Linked DNA regions of Aquibium oceanicum. The protein of the gene in region 1 interacts with the protein of each later gene in a pairwise test. Links are inferred from orthologs where the notes say so. Each region holds a gene or a part of one and is shown in the gene's direction. Other genes may lie near its edges. The genes, in order: BSQ44_RS06305 and lysA.

What was found.
Region 2: the proteins of BSQ44_RS06305 (region 1) and lysA interact in binary tests that used the Escherichia coli proteins (3 or more experiments, as listed by UniProt). The link is inferred for Aquibium oceanicum from one-to-one orthologs.

Annotation. Positions count from the first base shown.
Region 1 is NZ_CP018171.1:1,259,177-1,268,662, forward strand. Bases 4,353-7,352 are described here. They hold BSQ44_RS06305 (response regulator transcription factor), read left to right. Parts: upstream 4,353-5,510; coding sequence 5,511-6,194; downstream 6,195-7,352. Other genes in these bases: BSQ44_RS06300 (efflux RND transporter periplasmic adaptor subunit), read right to left, coding at 4,353-5,348; BSQ44_RS06310 (sensor histidine kinase), read left to right, coding at 6,200-7,352. Outside these bases: BSQ44_RS06290 (efflux transporter outer membrane subunit), read right to left, coding at 1-1,047; BSQ44_RS06295 (efflux RND transporter permease subunit), read right to left, coding at 1,102-4,164; more of BSQ44_RS06300, read right to left, coding at 4,161-4,352; more of BSQ44_RS06310, read left to right, coding at 7,353-7,447; BSQ44_RS06315 (IS110 family RNA-guided transposase), read left to right, coding at 8,218-9,240. UniProt on the Escherichia coli protein: Response regulator member of the two-component regulatory system CpxA/CpxR which responds to envelope stress response by activating expression of downstream genes including cpxP, degP, dsbA and ppiA.
Region 2 is NZ_CP018171.1:720,111-729,429, reverse strand. The notes cover bases 2,548-5,380. They hold lysA (diaminopimelate decarboxylase), read left to right. Parts: upstream 2,548-3,246; coding sequence 3,247-4,515; downstream 4,516-5,380. Other genes in these bases: BSQ44_RS03615 (TIGR02302 family protein), read left to right, coding at 4,643-5,380; BSQ44_RS03625 (hypothetical protein), read left to right, coding at 2,996-3,208; argH (argininosuccinate lyase), read left to right, coding at 2,548-2,923. In the rest of the region: BSQ44_RS03645 (GNAT family N-acetyltransferase), read right to left, coding at 1-258; BSQ44_RS03640 (hypothetical protein), read right to left, coding at 490-687; thiol:disulfide interchange protein TlpA, read right to left, coding at 806-1,495; more of argH, read left to right, coding at 1,523-2,547; more of BSQ44_RS03615, read left to right, coding at 5,381-7,231; tRNA (guanine(46)-N(7))-methyltransferase TrmB, read right to left, coding at 7,248-7,946; metK (methionine adenosyltransferase), read right to left, coding at 7,977-9,242. UniProt on the Escherichia coli protein: Specifically catalyzes the decarboxylation of meso-diaminopimelate (meso-DAP) to L-lysine. Is not active against the DD- or LL-isomers of diaminopimelate.

The DNA of each region.
Region 1 (9,486 bases):
ATCGAAGATCGGAATGTCCGCCACCGGCCCGAAGGACCAGTTGAGCAGCTGGCTGGAACCGCCGGTCACCGCAGCCGCGACAGTTACGGCCAGGGAGCCGGTCAGGGTGAGGCTGGGGTAGAGGTCGGCGGCCGCGACGCCGATCGAAGCGCTCTTGGATGCCAATTGCCGCTCCGCCGAACGGATGTCCGGCCGGTTGCGCAAAAGATCCGCGGGTATGCCGCTCGAAGGCTGGAAGCGCGCCACCGGGATGCGTGCGCCTTTCTTGACCGCCTCGAGAAAGGTGCCCGGTTTCTGCCCCGTCAGATAGGCGATCCAGTTGGCCGACTGATAGAAGGAGATCTCGTAGCCGGGCAAAGATGCCTCGGCGATGTTCAGGGCGGCGAGCGTCTGCGCCACCTGCAGACCGCTCGACAGTCCGATCGCCTGTTGCTCGCGTACCAGTGCAAGAGTTTCGCGACGCGATGCGATCGTGTCGCGCGCAATCGCCGCCTGCGCCTGGTAGAGGCGCAAATTGACATATTCCGTCGTGATTTCCGATAGCAGGGTCAGCCGCGCGGTATCGGCATTGGCGAAGGACGCGTCGAGGCTCGCGAGCGACGCCTCGCGGTTCCGGCGATACTTGCCCCAGATGTCGAGAAGCCAGGAGACGTCGAGCGCAGTGCTGTTGGTCAGATTCCGCTCGCTGGTGGAGAGACTGTCGGATTTGCCGGTCGTGCCTTCGAACGTGCTGGAGGATGACCCCGACAGGCTCGGAACCGTATCCGACCTAGCAATGTCCAGATTGGCACGGGCCTGCGCGATCCGTTCGAAGGCTTGGCCGATATCGAGGTTTCCGGCCAGCCCGGAAACGACGATCCGGTCAAGCAATGGATCCTTGAACGCGTGCCACCAGCCGGTTTCCGGGGTGATCGGGCGGCCTGCGTCGGCGGCCGCGATATAGGCCGCGTTCAGCGCGATCGCCGGTGAGGCATAATCAGGCCCAACCGTGCACCCGGCAACCGAAGCCGACAGCAGCAGCGCGATAACCCTCGTAGGAAAGGTCATTTTCTTACCCGCCTTGGAATTGAAGCATGATCGACATGATCTCGGGCCGCGGCCTCAATGGCTCCGTTTCGACCAGAGCCGCAGCGCGAAGCGCTCGAAATCATCGATGAAGGTAAAGACCATCGGAATGACCAACAGGCTCAGCAACGTGGACGTGATCAGCCCGCCGATCACCACGACCCCCATCGGCTGACGGAAGCTCGGGTCGCCGTCGACGAGACTGAGCGCTGCCGGAAGCATGCCGCCCGCCATGGCGATCGTCGTCATCAGGATGGGGCGCGATCGCTTGTGACAGGCGTCGATAAGGGCGTCGATCCGGTCCATGCCGCCGCGGCGCGCTTCGATCGCATACTCCACCAGCAGGATCGAATTCTTCGACACGATCCCCATCAGGAGCAGCAGGCCGATGACCGCAGGCATCGAGAAGCTGGTACCGGACAGGACGAGCGGCATGAGCGCGCCGCCCAAGGCCAGCGGCAGGGCCATCAGGATCGTCAATGGCTGCAGGAAGTCGTGGAACAGCAGCACGAGCACGGCGTAGACGCAGAAAATCCCGATCGCCATCGCGGTGGCGAAGCTCTTGAAGAGTTCGCTCTGCCGCTTCAGATCGCCCTGCTCGATGAAGTCGACGCCGTTCGGCAGGTTCTGGTAGGCCGGCAGTTCCTTCGCCTCCGCCAGCACATCCGACAGGTTGCGGCCGTTGAGCTCGATGGTGATCGATATGTTGCGCGATCGATCGAGGCGGTTGATCTTGCTGGGGCTGGAGCCGATCGAAATCTCGGCGATCGTTCCGAGCGTCACCAGGCCGTCGGTCGCCGACACGGGAATGAGCGAAATCTCGTCGATGGATTTGCGATTGTCGCTCGAAAGCATCGCCCGGATTGGAACCTGCCGTTCCGGCAGGTTGAGCTGCGAAAGCGCCGAATCATAAGCCCCCGCCGTGGCCAGCCGGACCGCGTTCGCGATGGCCTCCGACGTCACCCCGAGGGAGGCTGCTCTCGCGAGATCGGGGCGAATGATCACTTCGGGAGATTGTACGGCAGCCGATGAGGTGACGTTGCCGATCCCTGGAATCGTCCGCACCGCAGTTTCGAGATTGTCGGCTGCCTCCTGCAGGGCAGCAGCGTCGTCGCCGGCAAGAGTGAGCTGCAACTCCGTGCCGCTGCCGCCCGAGCCGACTTCGATGCGAACGCCGGGAATCCCCTCCAGCGCCTTGCGCAGGTCCGCTTCGATTTCGGACTGGGTGATGTCGCGGTCGTCGATCGGCGTCAGGTCGACCACGAGGGTCGAAGAGGTGACGGAACTGGTGCTGCCGCCGCCACTCGGGCCGCCGCCGGTCGAGGCGCTTCCCGAGGCCTGGAAAACGGAGCGGACGTTGTCGACGCCGCCGAGGATCTTGCTTGCCGCTAGCGCGACCTCGTCGGTCTGGTCGAGCGTCGATCCGGGCGGCGTGGTGATCGTGACCTGAGTTTGGCTGTTGTCCGATGCGGGAAAGAAGCCCGTCGAAAGATGGCCGACAATGGCATAGGTGGCGATGAAGAAGATCACCACGGCCGTGAATGGAATCCAGCGATGGCGCAGCGAGCCGCGGACGACGGCGAGATAGGCGCGCATGATCCGCCCGTCTTCCGTCGCATGGTTGCCCGAGGCGCTCATCATATAGGCGGCCATCATCGGCGTGATCAGGCGGGCAACGAGAAGCGAGAACAGGACCGCCACTGAAGCGGTGATGCCGAACTGCTTGAAAATGATGCCGGGAATGCCGCCCATGAAGGCGGTGGGCAGGAAGACGGCGACCAGCGCCATCGAAGTCGCGATCACCGCCAGACCGATTTCGTCCGCCGCCTCCATCGCCGCATCGAACGGCTTCTTGCCCATGTTGAGGTGGCGCTCGATGTTTTCCACCTCGACGATCGCGTCATCGACCAGGATGCCGACGACCAGCGACAGGGCGAGCAAGGTGACGGTGTTCAGCGAGTAGCCGAGGTAGTCCATCACCAGAAAGGTCGGGATGATCGACAGTGGCAATGCAATCGCCGCAAGCAGCGTGGCGCGCCAGTCGAAGAGGAACAGAAATACCACGACGATGGCGATCAAGGCGCCCTCGTAAAGCATGTGCATGGAGGCTTCGTAGTTCTGCTCGGTCGGCAGGATCGTGTTGTAGGCTTCCTCGATCTTCACCTGCGGGTTGGCGCTCGCGAACTCGGTCATGGCCTCGCGGACGGATTCCGTCACGGCGAGGTCCGAATAACCCTTCGAGCGCTTTATCTGGGCGGCGATGACGGGCTTGCCGTTGAGATAGGCAAGGGAGGAGCGGTCGGCATGCGTGTCGACGACATCGCCGATCTCGTCGAGCCGCACCCAGCCGCCATTGGGCAGGGGTATCGGGATTTCGCGTAGTTCCGCGACGGTATCGACGGCCGCCAGGGTGCGGACCGACTGGGAGTTTCCGTTGATTTCAGCTTCGCCGCCCGACATGTCGGACTGAACCTGGTCGATACGCTGGTTGATCACATCGACCCCGACGCCGAGACCGGTCAAAAGGTCCTCGTTGAGTTCGACATAGATTTCCCGGTCGATGCCGCCGAGCCGGCCCACCTCGCCAACGCCATCGATCTTCATGACGGCGCGTTCCATGTCGTTGTCGATGAACCAGCTGAGTTCCGCCTCGTCGAGCTTGTCCGAACTGACGACATAGGTGACGAGCGGCGAGCCGTTGAGATTGACCTTGGAGACGGTCGGCGCATCCATCTCATCCGGCAGGTCGGAGCGCGCTTCGTCCACCGCGTTCGAGACTTCGTCGAGCGCGGTCTGCGGATCCTTGCCGACCTGGAAAGCAACGGAGATGGTGACCGAGCCGTCGGTTATCGTTGTCGTGACCGAATCCAGCATCGACATGCCGGTCAACTGGTCCTCGATCTTTCTGGCGACCTCGGTCTCGAGCTGCGCCGCAGCGGCGCCTTCCAGGCTCGCGCTGATCTGGATCGTCGGCAGATCCATATCGGGGAAATTCTGTACGTCCAGCCTACCGAAGGCCATCAGCCCGGTAATCGTCAGCAGGACGAATGCGAGGATGGGCGGAACCGGATTGCGGATGGCCCAGGCGGAAAAATTCATTGTCCGGCATCCTCTCCGCTCGAGGCCGCAGCGTCATCCAAAGCCGGTGCCGCGCCGGCCGCGCCGGCTGCATTGTCATCCGCATCACTGGCGGACACGAGACGCACCACGGATCCGTCGGCAAGGAAGGCGCCCCCTGCCTTGACCAGCGTCTCGTTGCCTTCGAGCCCGGATGTGATCTCGACGCGATCGCCGTTGCGTCGCCCGGTCTCGACCCGTTTGCGACTGACGGTCGTCGGCGAGCCGTCCTCGATAACGTAGACGTAGGAGAACCCGTCGCGCAGCGTGATGGCGGAACTCGGCACACTGATCGCCTGGCTGGATCCGACGTCGAAATAGCCGCTGACGAAGATGCCGGTCTTGGGGTTGGGATGGTCTCCGTCCGGCGGAACGAGCGAGACGTAGGCCGTCACCCGGCCGGTTTTTTCGGATGCGGTCGGAGCGATCTTGCGCACAGTGCCCTCGACATCGCCGATGGGTGTGGGGATGACGGCGCGGGTGCCTTCGGCGACATGACGCAGCTGCTTGAGCGGGATTTCCGCCTGCCATTCGATCCGGCTCTGGCGGATCAGCTTGAACAACTCGTCACCCGTCGCAACGACGTCGCCCAGGGAGGCCGAACGCGCCGAAATGGTCCCGTCATCGACCGCCAGTATCCGCGTGTGTTCGAGATCGACGCGCGAGGAGGCGAGCGCGGCTTCGGCCGAATCCAGATCGGCTTGCGCTTTCCGTTCAGCCACCAGGTATTCGGTTATCTGCTGGTCGGTCGCCGCCCCCGAGCCTTTGAGTTTCCGCGCCCGATCGCCGTTGGCCTTCGCCTCGTCGAATGCCGCGCGGGCCGACTCGAGATCGGCTTCCCGCTGCTGCACTTCGCTTTCGATCTTGTCGCTGGAGAGCCGCGCCAGTTCCTGCCCGGCCTTCACGATGTCGCCGACTTCACCGTCGACGGATGTGATGCGTTGCCCGGAGATTTCGGCCGAGATCGCCGCTTCCTGCCATGCGGCAAGCCAGCCATTGGCCGGAACGGTCTCCGCCCAGTCATCCATGGTGGGGTTGATGGCTTCGACCGTCAGCGCGGCGGCGGCGGCGTTCGAGCCGGCGCCTTCGTCGCCCGGGTCCTGCGCGAAGGACGGACCGGTGCAGATGAGGGTCAGCAAGACCAGGGATCGGATGAATGGCTGCATGGCAGGAAGGGTCTTTTCGGTTCGGCGCCCCGGTCAGTCCGACCGGTCGGGACAATCCCTAGCGCGGTTGCGCGTTAAGATGTGTCAAGCAGGGTAAACTTGGGAAAATCCGGTCGTCCGATTGCCTGGACTGCTCTAGAAGAAGCACCAGGAGGCTAACGGATGGCGAACGTTCTGCTCGTCGACGATGATGTCGATCTCGGCAAGCTCATTTCCGAATACCTGACGGAGGAAGGATTCAACGTCTTCCACCAGGTAAACGGGCGAGACGTGCTCGCTTTCGTCGCGGAGCACCGGATCGACGTCATCATTCTCGACATCATGCTGCCGGGGATGAACGGCATCGAGATCCTGCGCCGCATCCGCCGCGTCGACAACATTCCCGTGCTCATGATGACCGCGCGCGGCGACGAGGTCGACCGGATCGCCGGGCTCGATCTCGGCGCCGACGATTACCTCGCCAAGCCCTGCTCTCCCGGCGAGCTCGCCGCACGGCTTCGCGCCATCCTCCGCCGCGCCGCGAGTTCGCGTGCCGGCTCCGCCGACACGATCGAGGTCGGCGATCTGAGCATCGACCCGAGGGGGCGCAAGGCCCTGTGGAAGGGCACGATGCTCGCCCTGACCGGAGCGGAGTTCAACCTGATGGAAGCCCTCGCCTCGCGGCCCGGACAGATCGTCAGCCGCGGAGAGCTCTGCGAACTCGGTCTTGGACGCCCACTGACGCGTTTCGAGCGCACCATCGACGTCCACATGTCGTCAATCCGCCAGAAGATGGGGCTGCTCGCCGACGGACGCTCGCCCATCGTCAACGTTCGCGGTCAGGGCTATCAACTCGTCACGGGGTAGCTCAATTGATCGCGCGGTTCTTCAGCTATATCCTGGGTGCGATCGTTCTCAACATCGTCGTGGTGTTGGCGCTGGTCCTGCTGCTCGACTTGCCTCCGCCGGGAAACGGGCGCGCGAAGGGAGCTCAGCCCTATCTCCTCGAACTCCTGAAGAAGGCGCATGACGAGGGGACGGACGTCACGACACTTCAGCCGGTCGCGATTCCTGGAGATCCGTCGGTCGCGTTCGTCGTCCGGCAGGTCGCCGCACAGAGCGAAGCCTGCAGCGCGAACCAGACGATCGCGGTCCAGGCAGACGGCGACTGCCTGGTCATCGACATGATCGCACCGACGCCGCGGCTGTTTGCACGGATCGAATCGGTCATCCTGCCGCTGGCCATCGGCATCCTCGTCAGCATCCTTGCCGCCATTCTGCTCGCCAAACGCTTCCTGCAGCCGGTGCAGGTGATCGCCGATGGGCTGGACGAGCTCGCCGCGGGGCGGTTCGACCAGCGTGTCTCGGGTCGATTGACACGATCCGACAGGTCTTTCCGGAAACTCGGCGCGCTCGTCGACGAGGCATCGGGGCGCCTGCAACGCCTCAACCGGGACCGCGAAAGGCTGTTTCACGACATCTCGCACGAGATCCGCTCACCGCTTGCCCGTCTGCAGGTCGCGCTCGGGATCGTTCGCAGATCGCCCGCCCGCATCGATGGTCTGCTTCCGCAGCTCGAGGCCGACATCGAAAGAATGGACCGGCTGATCGACGAGATTCTGATGCTTGCACGTATCGACGGGAGCAGCCATCAGCCGATGGACTTCGGACCGATCGATCTGCTCGATATCCTCGACCCGATCATCGCCGATGCCAATTTCGAGGGTGCCGAGCGTTCGGTCACCTGTCGCTATGAAGGGATAGACGGGATCCACATCGACGGCTCCGCGGAGCTCATCTATCGCGCGCTGGAGAACGTCATTCGCAACGCGATGCGGCATACGGACGAGAGCACGGAAGTCGTGGTCGCGGGCAGCGAGGAAGGTGGTACGTATTCCATCACGGTCCGAGACCATGGACCTGGCGCCGCCGAAGACGACCTGATCCATCTCACCGAGCCATTCTACAGGGCGAACTCGGACACGCGCTCGGGTGCAGGCCTCGGGCTAGCGATCGCACTCCACGCGACGCATCTGCATCATGGCTCGATTTCCATTTCCAACGAGCCCCACGGCGGGTTGTGTGTCTGCCTCACCCTGCCAAGAAGGCCAGCTGACTGAAATGCGCCCCCGCGGATGGCGGGATCGAGCATGCCAGACGGCAGGAGTAAGCGTTACGTGGATGAGGAATTTAACCGAGTGCTTCCAAACGTCTGAGAAGGCACGTGTGCGACCTAGGACAATGGAAAACCGTTCGGGAATGCGAATTAGCCTGCCAGTGGCGCGGCAGGTTACCGCTGGCAAAAACGTATGTTCGCTTCCGGCGTCTCCTCGCCCGAAAGCAGTCGGTCGGCAAAGCGCCCCAAATCGCTAAGGACTCGTTGGCCGAGCGTCGGATTTCTCACGTTCTCTGCCAGAACCCGACAGTCAGCAGACGATTTCCATTTCCAACGAGCCCCACGGCGGGTTGTGTGTCTGCCTCACCCTGCCAAGAAGGCCAGCTGACTGAAATGCGCCCCCGCGGATGGCGGGATCGAGCATGCCAGACGGCAGGAGTAAGCGTTACGTGGATGAGGAATTTAACCGAGTGCTTCCAAACGTCTGAGAAGGCACGTGTGCGACCTAGGACAATGGAAAACCGTTCGGGAATGCGAATTAGCCTGCCAGTGGCGCGGCAGGTTACCGCTGGCAAAACGTATGTTCGCTTCCGGCGTCTCCTCGCCCGAAAGCAGTCGGTCGGCAAAGCGCCCCAAATCGCTAAGGACTCGTTGGCCGAGCGTCGGATTTCTCACGTTCTCTGCCAGAACCCGACAGTCAGCAGATGATGCGGTGGACGGCTCTCCTCCCTCCGTGCGGTATGATGGCGGGATTAGAGCTGGAGGAGCACCATGATGAGCAACATCACGACAATCGGTCTGGATATCGCGAAGTCCGTATTTCAAGTCCACGCAGTGGATTCCGCCGGCGAGATTGTCGTTCGCCGAAAGCTGACGCGAGGGCGTGTCCTCGCCTTCTTCGAGAGCCTGCCGCGATGCCTGGTCGGAATCGAGGCCTGCAGCTCTTCGCATTATTGGGCTCGCGAGCTGATCGCACGCGGCCATGATGTGCGGCTGCTGCCGGCACAGTACGTAAAGCTTTATCTGAAGCGACAGAAGAATGATGCCGCGGACGCTGAGGCGATCTGCGAGGCCGTGACCCGACCGACCATGCGCTTCGTGCCGGTGAAATCCCCCGAGCAGCAAAGCGTGATGATGCTGCATCGGGTGCGGCTGATGCTCAACCGCCAGCGCACTCAGATATCGAACGCGCTGCGGTCCCACCTGTCCGAGTTCGGGGTCGTGGCGCCGATCGGGCGGAATGGAATTGAACAATTGCTCGTGGTCATCAACGACGAGAACGACGCCAGGATACCCGCTGACGCACGGCTATGCCTGCGGATGCTGGAGGCACAGCTTCGGGTCGTGAAGCAACAGATCCTCGAAAACGATCGCCGGGTCCGGGCGAGTGCACGAGAGAGCGAGCTGGGTCGCAGGTTGATGGAAGTCCCGGGCGTCGGCCCGCTGTTGGCGAGTGCGTTCGTCGCGACCGTCGCCGATCCGCACGCCTTCAGGTCGGGGCGATGCCTATCCGCCTGGATCGGGCTCGTTCCGAAGCAAAACTCCAGCGGTGGCAAGGAGAGACTCGGCAGTATCTCCAAGGCAGGCAATCGCTACCTGCGACAGATGCTCGTCGTCGGAGCGATGGCGGTCATCCGCTTTGCCGAGCGGAACGGGACCAGGCGGCCGTGGCTCGTGCAGCTGATGGCTCGGCGAACGACCAAGGTTGCAGCCGTTGCGCTCGCCAACAAGACCGCTCGGATGGTCTGGGCATTGATGACTGGCGGTGAGCGCTACCGGGAGCCGACCGTCACATAGAACGAGACAAGGCGAGCGATCGCCGCCGAGGTTGGAAAGGGCGGACAGGAGATAATGCACAAAGCCGGTTTAAACCGCCGGATCAGGAAAACCCACTGGGGCCGCGCACTTCGAGTGCGAGCAAACGATCGGGACCTGAGACGCGCGAATGGCATTATGGCCAGCGGCACATGACAGGCCGCACCTACAGGTCGGATACATGGCCGCACCAACCAGCAGATGCAAAAGGCTCAAAGAATCCCTTGC
Region 2 (9,319 bases), 540 kb from region 1 along the record:
GTGCAGTTCCGCCGCGCCTCGCATGATGCCGTCTTCGACATAGCCGATAACCACGGCGCCGGATTTGACCGAACGGGCCGCATAGGCTTCGACGAAGCCGTCGTCGGTGTATCCGTTGAAGCGGTCGCGCCTGCTCGCGGGCGTCAGCCGCAGGAGGTGATTACGGAAATCCGCAAAGTCCCCTGTGGCGAGATCCCGAATATGTCCGGCAGGGGCGGTCTCTGTTTTTGGTGAAACATTCAGCATGGCGTCAATCATCCTCGGTTTCCTCCCGAGTCGTCGACTCTCGCGCTGCACATATTGTGCACTGCAGCAAATTGTTCAATCGGTCTGGACGTGCTCTTGCCCGCGCCGGACGCAGGGGAGCCATGCATATGGGCCGGAGCTGGAATTTTCACCGCTAACACACGGACGCGACGATGGAGCGAGCGCAATCCGCGGATTCATGCCGTCACAGTTTCCACGCTGTGACGGGCCGGATGGCCGGCGTCAGAATTCGAACTTCATCCGGGAAGTGCCGAACATGTTGCGGAAGGGATCCCGAGGGTGTTCGGCGTGAGGCGAGCCGTGAAACGGCGCCGTGCTCGCGTCGCCCTGCTTCGCCTTCTGAGTGGCCGTCTTCTGCACGACCGTCTTTCGATCGTCGGCCTCTTCGCGGCGCGACGCCTGTTTGTTCAGCGTAGGCATGACCCCCTCCGAACTCCTTACTATTCTCGGCGATGTCCCTGAGATGAATCGCCGTTGTCCCAAGCCCGGAGACTAGATCAATTCGGCGGGGCCGGGCGTCACAAATGGTGTCTCCCTGTTACCTGGCTTGCGGCGCGGTATCGCCCCGTGCGGCATCGACGAGCCGCAAAGCGTCCGGGCTTGCCCACTCGGCCGGGCCGTTCATGTGGGCGAGTAGGCACCCCTCGTCGTCGATCAGGAGTGTGACGGGCAACCCGAGCGCCAGCGAGCGCTTCTTGAGGTCGTTGAAGAGCGCCAGGGTGTTGTCCCGGTAGTAGGCGAGCGATTCGACGCCGGTTTCGGCGAGAAACTTCTTCGGCTTGGTATCGTCGCCGGTGTCCACGTTGACGGCGACCACCTCGAAGTCCGCGCCGCCCCGCTCCTTCTGCAACGCGTCCAGCGCCGGCATCTCGGCCCGGCACGGTGCGCACCAGGTGGCCCAGAGGTTCATCAGGACCGTCTTGCCCGCGAATTCACGGATGCTGGTTGGAGCGCCGTCCGGCGCGTTGAAAGAAAGATCGCTGACCGGCTGCGGCGGAGAGGCGGCGAGCATGGCGGCCACCTCCCCCGTCGCGGAAGCTGCCACGGTGTCGGCGAATTCCTGCTTTGCCGCACAGGTCGCCTCCTCGGCCGCGACGAGCGGCGAAGCGGAATTGTTGCCATCCCCCGCGCTCGTCACGTATACCGCAGTCGCGCCGGCAACGAGGCCCGCGACCGCGGCAATCAGGATCATGCGTGATGCCGGCAGGTGCAAGTTCTTCAGTGCCATTCGAAACTCCAGGGCCCGGTTATCACCATGAGCGACGACAAGACCAGCAACCAGATGTGGGGCGGACGATTTGCCTCGGGTCCGGCGGCGGTGATGGAAGCGATCAACGCTTCCATCGGCTTCGACAGGAAGCTCTACTCGCAGGATATTCGCGGCTCGCTCGCGCATAGCGAAATGCTTGCCGAGAAAGGCATAATTTCGGCAGAGGATCAAAGCCGCATCGCTCACGGGCTGAACACGATCCTGCGAGAGATCGAGGAGGGGACGTTCACCTTCTCCACCCGGCTCGAGGACATCCACATGAACGTCGAGGCGAGGCTGGCGGAACTGATCGGCCCCGCCGCGGGCAGGCTGCACACCGCGCGGTCGCGAAACGACCAGGTGGCGGTGGACTTCCGCCTGTGGGTCAAGGAAGAACTCGTGAGCACAGCCGAGGGGTTGAAGCGGCTGATCGCCGCGTTCCTCGATCGCGCCGAAGAGCATGCGGCGACGGTGATGCCGGGCTTCACCCACCTGCAGAGTGCCCAGCCGGTGACGTTCGGCCACCACTGCATGGCCTATGTCGAGATGTTCGCGCGCGACCTGTCCCGAGTGCGGGACGCCGTAGAGCGCCTCGACGAGAGCCCGCTCGGCGCCGCGGCGCTCGCCGGAACCGGGTTCCCCATCGACCGCCAGGCGACCGCCAGGGCGCTCGGCTTCCGGGAACCGACGCGCAACTCCATCGACAGCGTCTCGGATCGCGATTTCGCGCTGGAGTTCCTCGCCGTCGCCTCGATCTGCGCGACCCACCTTTCGCGGCTCGCCGAGGAGATCGTCATCTGGTCGACGCCGCAGTTCGGCTTCGTGCGCCTGTCGGATTCCTTTTCAACCGGCTCGTCGATCATGCCCCAGAAGAAGAACCCCGACGCCGCCGAACTGGTGCGCGCCAAGACGGGCCGCGTGAACGGTCATCTCGTGGGGCTCCTCACCGTGATGAAGGGGCTGCCGCTCGCCTATTCGAAGGACATGCAGGAGGACAAGGAAGCGGTCTTCGACGCCGCCGAGGCGCTGGACCTGATGATCGCCGCCATGACGGGCATGGTCTCCGACATGACCGTCAACGCGGATGCCATGAAGCGCGCCGCCGGTTCCGGCTATTCGACAGCCACGGACCTCGCGGACTGGCTGGTGCGAGTGCTCGGCCTTCCCTTCCGCGAGGCGCATCACGTCACCGGTCGGGCAGTGGCCATGGCCGAGGCGAAGAAGACCGGGTTGGAGAAACTCTCGCTCGAGGATCTCCAGACCCTTCACTCCGGCATTACCGAAGACGTCTATTCGGTGCTCTCGGTGCGCAACTCCGTGAGCAGCCGCACCTCGTTCGGCGGGACCGCCCCGTCGCAGGTCCGCAGGCAGACACGCTACTGGAGAAAGCGCCTGGCCAAAGCCTGACGGCTTCGTCCAAAACGGGTGCACAGGCGCAAAAACTCCGGTAAAGACGTGCCGGTAACGATGAGGGTGATCATGTCTTTCCGCAAGATTGCGTCGATGCTGATCCTGTGCGCCGTCGGCTTTTCTGTGCTGGCCGGATGCGGCCGCCGCAATGCGCCGATCACTCCCTACGAGGCGGCGCTCCAGGAACGGCGCGAGGCACAGGAAGCCGGCGAGGCGCTTCCCCCCGAACCCGCACCGCCGAAGGAAGACCGCCGCTTCCTGCTCGATCCGCTGATCGACTGACAGGCGGACAACGATCGCTTCCATGCCGGTGAACTGACGTGAACCACTTCGAATTCCGTGACGGCGTCCTCCACGCGGAGGACGTGCCGGTCGCCGACATCGCGGCGGCGGTCGGGACGCCGTTCTACTGCTACTCCACAGCCACGCTCGTCAGGCACTATCGCGTCTTCGCGTCGGCCTTCTCGGACATGGATGCCCTCGTCTGCTACGCGATGAAGGCCAACTCCAACCAGGCGATCCTGAGGACGCTGGCGGCCGAGGGCGCAGGCGCGGACGTGGTTTCGGAAGGAGAACTTCGCCGGGCGCTCGCAGCGGGCATTCCACCGCAGAAGATCGTGTTCTCGGGCGTCGGAAAGACCGCTTCCGAGATGGATTTCGGTCTTTCCGCCGGAATCCAATGCTTCAACGTGGAGTCCGAGCCGGAGCTCGAACTGCTGTCGGCGCGCTGCGCGGCGACCGGCCGGGAGACCGGCATCTCGCTGCGCATCAACCCGGACGTGGACGCGCGCACCCACAAGAAGATTTCGACCGGAAAGGCGGAAAACAAGTTCGGCATTCCCTGGCAGCGCGCGCGGGCGGTCTATCGTCGCGCGGCGGAACTGCCCGGGCTGCGGCCCATCGGCATCGACATGCACATCGGCAGCCAAATCACCGATCTGCAGCCCTTCGACGACGCCTTCCTGCTGCTGACCGACCTGACCGAGACGCTGCGCGCGGATGGCCACGCCATCGAACATGTCGATCTCGGCGGCGGGCTCGGCATTCCGTACCGGACCGACAACAACCCGCCCCCCTCGCCCGAAGCCTATGCGGAGATCGCCCGCAAGCACGTCTCGAAGCTCGGCCTGAAGGTGATCGTCGAACCCGGCCGGCTGCTCGTCGGGAATGCCGGGATCCTGGTGACCTCGGTGATCTACTTGAAGGAAGGTGACGCCAAGAACTTCGTCATCGTCGACGCGGCCATGAACGACCTGATCCGCCCGACGCTCTACGACGCCTTCCACGAGATCAAGCCGGTCAGGATCGGTGCCGAACGCGGGCCGCGCATGACCGCCGACATCGTGGGTCCGGTCTGCGAGACGGGCGACTATCTCGGCCACGACCGCGAACTGCCGTTGCTTTCGTCCGGCGACCTTCTCTACGTGGGTACCGCGGGCGCCTATGGCGCCGTGCAGGCTGGCACCTACAACACGCGGCTGCTCGTGCCGGAGGTGCTCGTCAACGGCGACCGCTTCCACGTCGTCCGCCCGCGTCCAACCTACGAAGACCTGATCGGCCGGGATTCAGTTCCTGACTGGCTCGGCTAGCGAGCCCCATGTCTCACGGTGGGCGCTCTTATCACGTTTTGTTTGATCGCCTCGTCTTCGCCTGGTTTTCCGCTATTCTCCCGACTCGCGACCAACGAAACGTCCGCTCACGAGGATCGGGACTGACATGTCGAATTCCGGAGCCGTCGGCCGCCAAGGGATTGCACGACTGACGCGGACGCGGTTTGCGACGCGCTTTGCCATCGCCTTCGAGCGGCTGTGGCCGCTGCTGCTGCCGCTGGTCCTGACCGGCGCCCTCTTCGTCTCCGTTTCGTGGCTCGGACTGTTCCGGGTCGTCCCCGAAGCCGTGCGCATCGGATTGCTGGTACTCTTTGCCATCGCCGCTTTGGCGGCGCTCTATCCGCTGCGCTATTTCCGCATGCCGGCCGCGCGAGCCATCGACCGCCGCATAGAACGGGCAAACAGCCTGGAGCATGCTCCGGTCTCGACGCAAACGGATCGCCTCGTCGGTCCGTCCGACGATTTTTCCGACGCGCTGTGGCGCGAGCATCAGCGCCGCATGTCCGAGAAGCTGGACCGGCTGTCGGGCGACATGCCGCGCCCGCGAATCCCCGAACGCGACCCCTGGGCCCTGCGGGCGCTCGTCGGCCTGCTGCTCGTCGTCGCGTTCGCCTTTTCCGGCGGACCGCTGGGCGGAAGGCTCGGTGATGCCTTCCGCGCCCACGGCTCCGACGATGTCCTGCCGGTGCGCATCGATGCCTGGGTCACGCCGCCGGCCTACACGGGCAAGCCGCCGGTCTTCATGACCGCCGAAGCCAATCGCGACCAGCCGCTTTTCGTCGTGCCCCAGGACAGCGAGATTTCCCTGCGGGTGACCGGGGGAAGTGGAGCGGAAACGCTTGCCTTCGGAGATGCAGCCGGCGGGGAAAGCCTCGTCGAACCGACCGATCCTGTCGTGGCAAGCACGGCGGCGGAGCCGCGGCGCAGCACGGGAACCCGGCAATTCGCCTTCAGGCTGACCCAGGACGGTTCGCTCACGCTGAAGGCGGGGGAGGAGAGTATCCGCTCGTGGAGCTTCTCCGTCATTCCCGACACCCCGCCGGTCATCGCTTTTGCCGGGGAGCCGAAGCGGGCAGTGAACGGGACGCTGGAACTTGCCTATACGATCGAGGACGATTACGGCGCCGCGTCCGCGCGCACGGTCATCGATCCGCGCGATGAAGCCGCTCCCGAAGCGCGACCTCTCTACGATGCGCCGGAAATGCCACTCACGGTGCCGCGCCGCGGCGGCCGGGACAATGCGGCAAAGACCTCGAAGGACCTGACCGAGCACCCGTGGGCGGGCGTCGACGTGACACTGACCTTGGCCGCGACAGACGATGCCGGGCAGGAAGCCTTCAGCGAACCCAGGCAGCTGAAGCTGCCGGAACGGCCGTTTTCCAACCCGCTGGCACGCGCGCTCATCGAGCAGCGCCGGATCTTGGCGCTCGACACCAACCGCAGACCGCGGGTACTCGACCTCATGGATGCGATCACCCTTCGCCCGGAGGATACGATCGACAACATGTCCCACTTCCTCGCCATTCGCAGCGCGCGCAGTCGTCTGGCGGGCGCCTATAACGACGATCAGTTGCGGGAGGTGGTGGACTATCTCTGGGAGATCGCGCTCGGTATCGAGGATGGCGACCTTTCGGCGGCCGAAAAGCGGCTCCGTGCCGCGCAGGAGGCGCTCAAGAATGCGCTGGAGAACGGTGCATCCGACGAGGAGATCGATCAGCTCATGGCCGAGTTGCGCGAAGCGATGCAGGAGTTCCTGCGCGAGTTCGCCGAGCGGGCGGCGCGCGATCCCAACATGTCCATGCAGCAGATGCCGCAGAACGGCCAGGAGCTTCGGCAGAGCGATCTCGAGCGGATGATGGACCAGATCGAGGAACTGGCGAAGTCCGGCGCCCGCGACCAGGCGCAGGAACTGCTCTCGCAGCTCCAGAACATGATGAACAACCTCCAGGCGGGCCGCCAGCAGCAACAGCAGCAAGGCGGCCAGCAGGGCGAGATGCGCCAGCAGATGGACAAGCTGGGCGAGATCATGCGCCGCCAGCAGGAGATGATGAACGAGACCCACCGGCTCGAGCAGATGCAGCGCGGCCAGCGACAGCGCGGCCAGAACCGCGCCGAGCAGCGGGGGCCGCGGGGCGAGGATCCGGGCCAGCAGGACGGCCAGCAACCCGGCGAGGGTCAGGGGCAGGGAATGTCGCCGGAAGAACTGGCGGAAGCCCTGCGACAGCTCCAGGAAAGCCAGGGGCAGCTTCAGGGCGAACTCGGCCAGCTGATGGAGGACCTTCAGGGCATGGGCATCCAGCCCGGGGAGGGTTTCGGCGAGGCCGGCGACGCCATGGGAGAGGCCGGCGACGCGCTTGGTGAAGGACAGGGAGAACGCGCAGTCGGCGAGCAGGGCCGCGCGCTCGAAGCCCTCCGGCGCGGCGCGCAGGACATGATGCAGCAGATGCAGCAGGCCATGCAGGGCGATCAGGGCGGATCGGGCGAGGGCGGACGCCAGCAGAGTTCCGATCGCGATCCGCTCGGCCGCCCGCGAGCGACGACCGGTCCCGACTTCGGTGAGACGGTCAAAGTTCCCGACGAGATCGACGTGCAGCGGGCCAGAAGGATCCTGGAAGCGATCCGGGAGCGGCTCGGAAACGCGCTGAGCCCCGAGCTCGAAAAGGACTATCTCGAACGGCTGCTGGAAATGCGTTGATCTGCAGATCCGCGGATCACCGCCTGACGAAGGTCAGGTAGGCCGGCATGCGGCCTTCCCGCTTAGCCTTGGCTTCGTAGCGCGTTCCCGGCCAGCCCTCGTAGGGCCGGCGCCAGTCGTCGGCCGATGCTGCGATCCATTCGAATTCCGGATGGCGACGGATGTGCAAGAGCGTCCAGTCGACGTAGTGTCCGATGTCCGATGCGAAGCGGAAGCGCGCGCCGGGACGCATGACGCGGGCAAAGCGGTCCAGGTTGTCGTCGTTGACGAAGCGACGTTTCCAGTGGCGTTTCTTCGGCCAGGGATCGGGATAGAACAGGTCTATGCCCGACAGTCCCGCCTCGGGCAGCCAGTCCAGGAGTCGCGTGGCATCGTCGTCGTGGAGACGGACGTTCTTCCGCCCCGCCTCGCTCGCGGCGACGATGAACTTCGCCATGCCGCCGACGAACGGCTCGACCCCGATGGAGCCGGTACGTGGAAACCGCTCGGTCTCGTGAAGGAGATGCTCGCCGCCGCCGAAGCCTATTTCAAGGCGCACCGCATCGACGGGCACATCGAAGAGATCGGCGAGGGTGGCCGGTGCGGGGCGGTCGAGATCGAGCGAGAGAGCGGGCAGCACCTCGTCCATGGCCGAGGCCTGGCGCGGCCGCAGCGGTTTGCCCTGCCTGCGGCCGAAAAACGCCCCAGCGGCGCGTGATCCCTCGTTGTCGGGCATGTTCCGTCCGCTCGACGCGGCCGTCGTTCTTCAGCTGGCGACGGCGTCCTTGATGGCTTTGACGAGGTCGGTCTTTTCCCAGGAGAAGGCGCCGTCGCGGCCGGGTTTGCGGCCGAAATGGCCGTAGGCGGCTGTGCGGGCGTAGATCGGGCGGTTGAGATCGAGATGGCGGCGGATGCCCGACGGCGACAGGTCCATCACCTTGCGCAGCGCGGCCTCGACCGCCGCCTCCTCCACCGTGCCCGTGCCGTGCAGGTCGACGTAGATCGACAGCGGCTGGGCCACGCCGATGGCGTATGACAGCTGGATGGTGCAGCGCTCGGCGAGCTTGGCCGCCACCACGTTCTTGGCCAGATAACGCGCCGCGTAGGCGGCCGAGCGGTCGACCTTGGTCGTGTCCTTGCCCGAGAACGCGCCGCCGCCATGCGGCGCCGCCCCGCCATAGGTGTCGACGATGATCTTGCGGCCCGTCAGGCCCGCGTCGCCGTCAGGCCCGCCGATGACGAACTTGCCGGTCGGGTTGACGTACCAGTTGCAGTCCTTGGCGATCGGCAGGTCGCCCAGCGCCTCGCGGATGTAGGGCTCGACCACCTGGCGCACCTTCTTGGAGTCCCAGCCCGCCTCGAGATGCTGCGTCGACAGGACGATCTGCGTCACCTCGGCCGGCTTCCCGTCGGCGTAGCGCACCGTCACCTGGCTCTTGGCGTCGGGCCCCAGCCGGGAGGCCTCGCCCTCGCCCTTGTGGCGGGCGGCGGCCAGGAGCTCCAGGATCTTGTGGCTGTAGTAGATCGGCGCCGGCATCAGGTCCGGCGTCTCGCGGCAGGCATAGCCGAACATGATGCCCTGGTCGCCCGCGCCTTCCTCGCCCTGCCGGTCCGACGCGTTGTCGACACCCTGCGCGATGTCGGCCGACTGGCCGTGCAGGAGCACGTCGATGCGCGCCTTCTTCCAGTGGAAGCCGTCCTGCTCGTAGCCGATGGCGCGGATCGCCTTGCGCGCCGCCGACTTGAACTTCGACGGGTTGATGATGGGGAACTCCTTGGCGTCCTCCAGGACGTTGCCGTCCTTGTCCTGCTTGAGCAGCGACTTCGGCACCCGCACCTCGCCGGCGATCACCACGCGGTTGGTGGTGGCCAGCGTCTCGCAGGCGACGCGCACGTCCCAGGGGTCCATGCCCGCCTTCTTCGCCTCCCGGTAGACCAGATCGACGATCTCGTCGGAGATGCGGTCGCAGACCTTGTCGGGATGGCCTTCGGATACGGATTCGCTGGTGAAGAGGTAGTTCGAGCGCGCCACGGGTGTCCCCTCAAGAAAGGCGCGAAACGGCGGGATGCCGTTTCGCGCGCGCGTCTGTTAGCCGAGCCCGTCACCAT